DNA from 3 places in the Oikeobacillus pervagus genome. Region 1 is predicted to be linked to each of the others. Evidence: predicted binding sites of a transcription regulator. Region 1 holds the regulator's gene; each other region holds the start of a gene.
What was found. Region 1 encodes Rex, which represses fermentation and respiration genes when NADH is low (regulators of the CRP and FNR family bind a similar motif). Its sites were predicted from a motif close to TTGTGAAATATTTCACAA; they were not measured.
Positions count from the first base shown of each region.

Region 2: the regulator Rex is predicted to act here: its motif matches at 1,498-1,515, upstream of J2S13_RS00155 (cytochrome c oxidase subunit 2A).
Region 3: the regulator Rex is predicted to act here: its motif matches at 1,791-1,808, upstream of J2S13_RS14215 (nitrate reductase subunit alpha).

Region 1 covers NZ_JAUSUC010000052.1:8,209-11,495, forward strand. The annotation lists gene abc-f (ribosomal protection-like ABC-F family protein) at 1-653, opposite strand, end outside; gene moaC (cyclic pyranopterin monophosphate synthase MoaC) at 840-1,358, shown strand; gene J2S13_RS14475 (redox-sensing transcriptional repressor Rex) at 1,443-2,105, shown strand; gene J2S13_RS14480 (twin-arginine translocase TatA/TatE family subunit) at 2,158-2,334, shown strand; gene tatC (twin-arginine translocase subunit TatC) at 2,352-3,122, shown strand; gene J2S13_RS14490 (YdiK family protein) at 3,137-3,287, opposite strand, start outside.
Region 2 covers NZ_JAUSUC010000001.1:26,753-30,039, forward strand. The annotation lists gene J2S13_RS00145 (nucleobase:cation symporter-2 family protein) at 1-431, opposite strand, end outside; gene J2S13_RS00150 (xanthine phosphoribosyltransferase) at 421-1,011, opposite strand; purine riboswitch at 1,140-1,241, opposite strand; gene J2S13_RS00155 (cytochrome c oxidase subunit 2A) at 1,589-1,741, shown strand; gene J2S13_RS00160 (cytochrome c oxidase subunit II) at 1,763-2,239, shown strand; gene J2S13_RS00165 (b(o/a)3-type cytochrome-c oxidase subunit 1) at 2,242-3,287, shown strand, end outside.
Region 3 covers NZ_JAUSUC010000049.1:5,089-8,375, forward strand. The annotation lists gene J2S13_RS14215 (nitrate reductase subunit alpha) at 1-1,726, opposite strand, end outside; gene J2S13_RS14220 (long-chain-fatty-acid--CoA ligase) at 2,007-3,287, shown strand, end outside.

The DNA of each region.
Region 1 (3,287 bases):
ATCAAGATAGCACCATCATAGTTTTGTAAATATTGCTCTAACCATGATAAAGTCTCGATATCCAGATGGTTGGTAGGCTCGTCTAAAATGAGAATGTCCGGCTTTGTTAATAATAGTTTTCCTAAAGCAAGCCTTGTCTTTTGCCCACCGCTTAAAGTAGAGATTTTGGTCGAATAATCGTAGTCTTGGAAGTTTAATCCGTGAAGAACAGAACGAGTATCTGACTCATATTGGTATCCACCAAGTTCTTTAAATTTCACTTGTAAGTGATCATAGTCTCTTAACACTTTTTCGTATTTCTTTTCATCTTGGTAGATTGCAGGGTCTGACATGGATTGTTCTAGTTTCCTCAAATCCTTTTCCATCTTTTGCAGATAGTGAAAGACGGATATCATTTCCTCCCAAATCGACAAATTGGATTCCAAACCGGTATTCTGGGCTAAATAACCGATGGATACGTCCTTCGGCTTCATAATTTCGCCGGAATCATAAGACATTTGTCCGGAAATGATCTTTAATAAGGTGGATTTTCCCGCCCCATTTCTGCCAACAAGGGCAATTCGGTCGTTTGTTTGAATTTCTAGCTTTATGTTAGACAAAATTTGTTCGGCTGCGAAAAATTTTGAAAGTTGTTGTACTTGCAGTAAAATCATTTTTCTCACCTCTTATTCCTATTGTAAGTGTATCCTATTCATAATAAGGCAGGCAACAGTGAGGATTATTTTAAATGATTAAAGGAGATACGGTGCGAATAGGTTCAATGATTTGTGAAAAGATATTCAAAGTTCAAAGACAATCATAGAAAAATAGTGTATTATGTAAAAAAAGAGGTGTTCATGTTGTCGCAATTTACTCATTTTAATGAAGAAGGCCGAGCGAAAATGGTCGATGTAAGTCGAAAACCTGAAACAGTTCGAACAGCGATTGCTAGATCTAGCATTGAAGTGAATGATGAGATTTACGGGGCAATTCAAAATAATAAGATGAAGAAAGGGGATGTACTAGCAGTAGCGCAAGTAGCCGGAATTATGGCGGCGAAGAAGACGTGGGAAATCATTCCGATGTGTCATCCCATTCCGCTAAAAGGAATCGATCTTTCTTTCGAATGGGAGAAAAAAAGTGAGTGCTATCAATTAATGATTACCTCGAAAGTAAAAACAAAGGGGAATACAGGTGTAGAAATGGAAGCGTTAACAGCTGCTTCTGTCTGTGCATTAACCGTTTATGATATGTGTAAGGCGGTGGACAAAGGAATGGTCATAGGCCCTACCTATTTAATTGAAAAAACAGGTGGAGTCTCAAGTCCAGATTATTATAAACAATTAAATGAACAGCCTACATCAGATAGGGAAGAGTAAGTTATACGCATGAATCACGGAAAAGATTCATGCAATTTTACTATAGAAAAAAAGTATAGGTTTAGTGCAGTTGGAGGAAAGATTATGAATCAAGAATCAATGAAAATTCCACAAGCAACGGCAAAAAGATTGCCATTGTATTATCGATTTATTCAAAATCTCCATTCGTCAGGCAAGCAAAGAGTTTCATCTGCCGAGTTAAGTGAAGCGGTAAAAGTCGATTCAGCAACGATTCGACGTGATTTCTCTTACTTCGGTGCTCTTGGAAAAAAAGGATATGGATATAATGTAGGATATTTGCTATCTTTTTTTAGAAAAACATTAGATCAAGATGAAATTACGAAAGTGGCATTAATTGGTGTCGGAAATTTAGGCACGGCTTTTTTAAATTATAATTTTATGAAAAATAATAATACTAGAATAGATATTGCATTTGATGTAAATGCAGAAAAAGTCGGGAAGAAAATTGGGGATGTTGATGTCCATCATTTGGATGAACTAGAAGAAAGATTAGCTTCAGAACAAATTCATGTGGCAATTCTTACCGTACCAGCGCCAGTTGCCCAACAAATTACCGATCGACTAGTAAAAGCGGATATCAAAGGAATACTTAATTTTACTCCTGCCAGATTAACGGTACCTTCTTCGATCAGAGTCCATCACATTGATTTAGCTGTTGAATTACAGTCACTTGTTTATTTTCTAAAAAACTATCCTGAAGAAGTCATAGAAGAGACAAATTCTTAATAGAAAAAATGATCAAAATCAGTTATTATTAGAGGAAGGAGGTGTAGCATTTATGCCACTAGGTATCGGCAGTATTCTTATCATTGCACTTGTTGCTGTATTATTATTCGGTCCAAAAAAGCTCCCTCAATTAGGAAGAGCCGCAGGAGATACATTGCGCGAATTTAAAGACGCTACGAAAGGCTTAGCAGAAGATGATGATTCAAAAGATAAAAAAGACGCTAAGTGATGATAGGATGAAATAGAATGAGTCAAAATGAAATGACGATTTTTGAGCATATAAGTGAATTAAGAAAACGACTCATGATTGTAGTCGTTTTCTTCTTCATTGCAATCATCGGCAGTCTTTTCTTAGCTGAACCGATTATTCGTTATTTACAGTCAGCGGATGAGGCGAAAGAATTAACGATGAATGCTTTTAGAATGACGGACCCTTTGAAAATCTATTTTCAAATGGCCTTTGTGTTGGCTTTTATCATCACTTCACCCGTCATTTTGTATCAATTATGGGCCTTTATCAGCCCAGGGTTATATGAGAAAGAGAGGAAGGTTACTTTAAGTTATATTCCAATTTCTGTCTTCCTTTTCTTAGGGGGCCTTTCCTTTTCTTATTTTATCCTTTTTCCATTTGTTGTTCGATTTATGATGAATATGTCGGAAAAACTAGATATTCAACAGGTTATCGGTATTAATGAATATTTTCAGTTCTTATTTCAAATTACGATTCCGTTTGGTTTCTTATTCCAAATGCCGGTTGTCATGTTGTTTCTAACACGATTAGGAATTATCACTCCGATGTTTTTAGCAAAAATTCGTAAATATGCCTATTTCACTTTATTAGTCATTGCGGCTCTTATTACCCCGCCAGATGTGATGTCACATATGATGGTCACCATTCCACTTTGTATTTTATACGAAATTAGTATTTGGATCTCAAAAATTGGCTATCGAAAGGTAATTGAGGCAGAAGAGCAAATGGAAAGGGAAATAGAGTCGGAAGAAGCTCAAAAAAAATAGACCGATCAAGCGGTCTATTTTTTTTCTCTCTTTTTATGACGAAAATGAGCAAAGGTCATTCGTAAGCCCGTGCCAATATCTAAGGTCGCTAATAGAATGAGCAAGTAAGTAAAAAATCCAAAGCCATTCGAATTCACTGTCACAATCGCAATATAAGTAAAAAAC
Region 2 (3,287 bases), on a different contig from region 1:
TTATTCATTGCAACCGGAATAAGAGTTACACCAATAATGGTCACGACAGAACCTGTAACAACTGGTGGAAAAAAACGAACCAATTTAGAAAAAAAGGAAGAAACAAGAAGGACGTAAAGCCCTGAAACTAAGATTGCTCCATAAACAGCGGAAATCCCGTATGAACCGCCAATCGAAATCATCGGCCCAACCGCTGTAAATGTACACCCTAATACTACAGGTAAACCAAGGCCAAAGAAACGGCCTTTTATACATTGTAAATAGGTAGCAATTCCACACATTAGAATATCAATAGACACTAAATAGGTAAGTTGTTCTCCTGTTAGTCCGAGAGCACCTCCGACAATGAGGGGAACAATGACTGCCCCGGCATACATGGCTAATACATGTTGAATGCCAAGAGAGGCCATTTTCATCTGATTATCTTTCATTATTTTCCTCCTCAATAAATTGCACCTTGCCGTTTTCTAAAGATTTAATTCTTGCTAAAGATTCCACTCTTAAATTTTGATCCATTAATAGATTTCTTCCTTGTTGAAATGATTTTTCAATCACAATTCCAATGCCAACAATCTCGGCCTCTGCTTGCTGTACAATTGAGCAAAGTCCTAAAGCAGCTTGTCCATTCGCTAGGAAATCATCTATAATAAGTACTTTTTCTCCTGAATGAATCCAGTTCTTTGATACCGAAATTGTATTCGTTTCTTGTTTTGTATAAGAGTACACTTCGGCGGTATATAAATCATCTGTTAAAGTTAATGATTTGCGTTTTCGAGCAAAGACAAGGGGGATCTCCAACTCTAATGCCGCCATAAGTGCAGGAGAAATTCCGCTAGATTCCAATGTTAATATTTTTGTAATCTTCTCATCTGAAAATCTACGAACAAACTCCTCCCCAATTTTCTTCATTAAAAATGGGTCTACTTGATGATTTAAAAAAGAATCTACCTTTAATACATTACCTGATAAGACTAATCCGTCTTGATGAATTTTATCCTTTAATAACTTCATGATGTTGCCTCCTCAAAAAAATAAATGTAAACAAAAAACCCAAAGATGATCGGGCATTCCTTCTTGAGTGAAGCAATGCCCAATCATCTTTGGGAATGAAAAAAGACACATGCGTTTAAATATGTCTTTCTCTTACATTGTTCACACATAGTCAGATTATTTACGGTAATCTGGTAGAAACTCGCAAGCCTTATTCTTGCCATTATATATGTGACTGAATATGAATAATTTATTATCATTATATCAATTTAACGATAAAAATCAACCTAATTCCCGAACATTAAAATAATAAATGGATATAATAATCGTTTTTTCTGAATTATCCGCCAATGAAAAAATCCAATTTTGCCTTATTTTTCACTTCATCCACCTATTTTACATCTTCTCTTCCTCTAATCAGTTCCAAGTTGTATCTTGTTGATTTGTTCAATAGTCGTCATTCTTTTTCATTTTTCTTCACATTATTTTCACAAAAGTGCATACAATCTGTGATTTATATCACAGATTAAGTTCATTTTCCTCACTATTATGATGGTAACGGGGTATATTCCGTTATTTATTGAAGGGAGTGATTTCCTTGGCAAAACCAGAAACAAAACAAGTACAGGTAAAAGTAGACAAAGAAGAATCTTCATCATTGAAAGGCACCTTATATTCTGTATTTGGAATTGGAATCTTTTTAATTATTACATGGTTGGCAGTATTACTAATTTTCTTAGAGCGTTTTTAAGAGAGAGGGGAGTTTTTGATTATGCACATGCATCGCTATGAGAAATGGTGGCTTGTATTCGGTACAGGATCACTCGTTGTATTTCTATTCATTCTTGGAATAAGTGCCTTTCATCAAGGCCATACACCTCCAAGTGCAAAAGCCTTTGTCAATCATGAACAGGTGGACAAAATTGCCCCGTTCAATGAGCCAGGGTTAAAAAAAGTGGAAGGAAAAGATTGGGACTATGAGTTAGTCGTACTAGCATCTGCATTCTTTTACAATCCTGGGGAGGTCGAAATTCCGAAAGGTTCAAAAGTAAAAGTAATTGCTACTTCAAAAGATGTCGTTCACGGATTCGGAGTAGCTGGCACTAATATTAACATGATGCTAGAGCCTGGGTATATTAGTGAATATGTCACAACTCTTGATAAAGCTGGAGAATACTTAGTTGTTTGTAATGAATATTGTGGTACAGGTCACCACACTATGAAATCAATGATTAAGGTGGTGGATTAAGCATGAATAAGGCACTTGAAAAAATTGATCGCAAAGATGCAAAACTGGCCATGGCCCATTTATATGTTGCTTTTACAGCGCTTGCACTCGGTGGTTTAGCCGGTTTACTACAGGTATTAGTACGTTCTGGAAAATTCGAATTACCAGCAAATATTGGTTATTATCAAGTATTAACGACTCATGGGGTATTACTCGGACTGATTCTTACAACTTTCTTTATTCTTGGTTTCCAAACAGCAGCTGTTAGTCGGACTTCAGGGACATTCTCGGATGGGCAAAGATTAACCGGTTGGATCGGTTTCTGGGTCATGTTAATCGGTACAGCGATGTCAGCAACCATGATTTTATTAAATGAAGCTTCTGTACTTTATACATTCTATGCTCCACTTAAAGCTCATTGGATCTTTTATCTTGGACTGACTTTTGTTGTGGTAGGAAGTTGGGTTGATGGAGCCGCCCAAATCTCGAAATATATTTCTTGGCGTAAACAAAACCCTGGTCAACCTGGTCCTTTATTAACATTCATGGCTATTATTAACGTGGTCCTCTGGATTGTCGCAACACTTGGAGTAGCAGCAGAAGTATTATTCCAATTACTTCCTTGGTCGCTTGGTCTAGTGGATCGTGTAGATATCTTGATTAGTAGAACATTATTCTGGTATTTCGGTCACCCATTAGTTTATTTCTGGTTATTACCTGCTTACATGTGTTGGTATGTGATTATTCCAAAAATCATTGGCGGGAAAATTTTCTCAGATTCTTTAGCTCGTATGTCTTTTATCTTATTCTTATTATTCTCAATTCCGGTTGGTCTTCATCACCAATTGACAGAGCCTGGAATTGATGCTGGATGGAAATTCCTCCAAGTTGTATTAACGTTTATGGTTGTCATTCCATCTCTTATGACTGCATTTAGTTTATTTGCTACTTTTGAAACATATGGACGTTCTCAAGGTGCGAAAGGTGTATTCGGTTGGATTAAGAAACTTCCATGGAAAGATGCTCGGTTCGCTGTACCATTTATCGGAATGGTTGCCTTTATTCCAGC
Region 3 (3,287 bases), on a different contig from region 1:
TTAATTTTTCCTGACCAACATAATGAGCCCATCCGCCACCATTTACTCCTTGTGCTCCAACAAATAAAATTAAATTGAGGACAGCACGGTAAATGGTATCTGAATTGAACCAGTGGTTAATTCCAGCGCCAACGATGATCATGGAACGACCATTGGTATCAATCGCATTTTGTGCGAATTCACGAGCAATTTTTGTCACTAAATCTTTTTTCACTCCAGTTATTTTCTCCTGCCATCCTGGTGTGAATGGAATATCATCATCATATGAAGTGGCTACTTCACCACCGATTCCACGATCCACTCCATAATTTGCTAGGACTAGATCAAAAACACTCGTATAGTAGATTTCTTCCCCATCATTTTTGATGATTTTTTTCATTGGTACGGCACGTTCTAATGTATGATTGCCTTCATCTGAGAAGTAAGGAATGAGCACTTTTCCGATTGCTTCTTCTTTCCCTAGTAAAGTAAGACATGGGTCAATGGTTTCATTCGTCTCCTCATCTTGGAGTTTTAAATTCCATTTTCCTTTCTTTTCCCAACGAGAGCCCATCGTGCCATTCGGTACAGCAAATTGGTTAGATTGCTCATTCCAAACAACAGGTTTCCAGTCACTATTTTCCGAGACTCTTCCGATGTCACCAGCATTTAAGAATCGGTCAGCGGTAAATTGATCTCCCGATTTTTTTAGGGTGACTAGAAATGGGAAATCTGTATATTTTTTTGCGTAGTTTGTAAAATAATTAACTTGTTGATCAAGATAAAACTCTTTTAAAATAACATGTCCCATCGCCATTGCGACAGCGCCGTCCGTTCCCTGTTTCACACTTAGCCAATCGTCCGCAAATTTTGTTGATTCAGCGTAATCAGGGCTCATGGATACGACTTTTGCTCCGCGGTAACGAGCTTCAGCTAAAAAGTGGGCATCTGGGGTACGTGTTAATGGGACATTTGAACCCCATGTAATAATGTATCCAGAGTTATACCAATCAGAGCTTTCGGGAACATCTGTTTGATCCCCCCAAACTTGCGGAGAAGCAGGAGGAAGGTCAGCATACCAATCATAGAAACTTAACATTGGACCTCCCATAAGCGACATAAAACGAGATCCCCCAGCAAAACTTAACATGGACATAGCAGGAATAGGTGAAAATCCGACATTTCGGTCAGGACCATATTTCATGACCGTATATAGGAGAGAAGCTGCTACTAATTTAGCGGATTCTTCCCAAGTAGAACGAACAAATCCACCTTTTCCTCGAGCTTGTTTATATTGCTTTGCTTTATCTGGATCTTCTACAATACTTTTCCATGCCTCTAAGGGGTTCGTATGTTTGGTTAATGCTTCTCGCCACATATTTAAAAGCACGCCACGAATGTACGGATATTTCACGCGAAGAGGGCTATAAATATACCAAGAGAAACTTGCTCCCCTAGGACAACCGCGTGGTTCAAAATCGGGCATATCCGGACCGGTAGATGGATAATCCAATTGTTGTCCTTCCCACGTGACAATTCCGTCCTTGACATATATATTCCAAGAACAAGATCCTGTACAGTTCACACCATGGGTCGAGCGGACTACTTTATCATATTGCCAACGACGGCGGTAGGCATTTTCCCATTCTCTATTTCCTTCATGTATTTCACTATGATTTTGATTAAAGCGCTCAGTTGGAGCAAAATATCGCAATCTTTTTGCTAAAGGTGATTTTTTTTGTTTCATGATTCGTACACTCCTTTAAGTTGTGCTAACGTACTTTCACTATAAGCTTTACTGAACTTAATAGGTGTTAAGTTCGTCACATATTATTTTACTGTCACAATATTGTCAATCGGTTTGAATATTAAGAATTTGGCATTATTCATAGAATTTTTCCTAAAAAAGGGAAAAAACTCAACAATTATTATTCATTTTAAAATATCGTTTGAATTGCAATAAAAAAATGTGATACAATTTTGTTGAATTCGAATTTTCTGACATATCAGGCAAAGGGGGAAAAAATGTGAATGTACCTTTAGTTTTGACTCAATTTTTAGATCGAGCCGTTACCTATTATGGTGATAAAACTGGGGTGATCTGTGATGACCGTTCTTTTACATATCATCAACTGAACGAACGAGTTAATCAGCTTTCACACGGATTAAAAGGTTTGGGGGTACAAAAAGGGGACAAGGTAGCTTATTTAGCGCCGAATACACTTGAAATGTTAGAGGGATTTTACGGAATCTTCCAATTAGGGGCTATCATGGTTCCGTTAAATATTCGTTTAAAACCAGACGATTATTTATTCATCTTAAATCATAGTGAATCTAAAATATTATTCGTGGACGGGGATTTATACGATTTGATTGTACCAATTAAAGATCAATTGGAGACGGTGAAAACAATTATTGTTCATTATAAAAATGAGGATACAAATGAAATCGATTATGATGTTTGGTTAAATGAACAACCGAAGACGGCTTTTGATCGAGCTCTATTAGATGAAAATGATGTTTGTAGTTTACTGTATACTAGTGGTACGACTGGAAACCCAAAAGGAGTTATGCTGACCCATCGGAATAATTATATCCATGCATTATCAACTATGCATCATTTGCGAGTGACTGATCAGGACAAATATTTACATATTTTGCCGATGTTTCATGTAAATGGTTGGGGTTCCCCATTCTACTATACCGCAAATGGCGCCACACATGTTTGTTTACGTAAGCCTAGTCCACAGGCTATTTTTGAACATATTCTAAAACATCGTGTTTCAGTCATGCATATGGCACCGACTGTATTAAATAGCCTTATTCAATATCATGAGGAAAATGTTCCACAAATAGAACAGGATGTAAGAGTTGTAATAGCAGGATCTGCTCCACCTCCATCTTTTGTGGCAAAAGTGGAACAAGAACTTGGTTGGGAATTTATTCAAGTATATGGAATGACTGAATCATCTCCATTAAGTCTATTTTCACGTGTTCGTAGCCATTTTGAAGATTTACCAATTAAAGAACAATATCGTATGAAAGCAAAGGCTGGGTATGCGATGATAGGGACGCAAGTGAAGGTGGTTAACGATCTCGGAGAAGAAGTGGAAAAAGACGGAAAACAAATCGGCGAAGTCATTGTACGTGGAAACGGTGTCATGTTAGGATATTGGAAAAATCAAGAAGCTACAATGGAAGCGATTCAAAATGGCTGGCTTCATACAGGTGATATGGGAACAGTTGATGAGTATGGAAATGTGGATATTGTCGATCGTAAAAAAGATGTCATCATAAGTGGCGGTGAA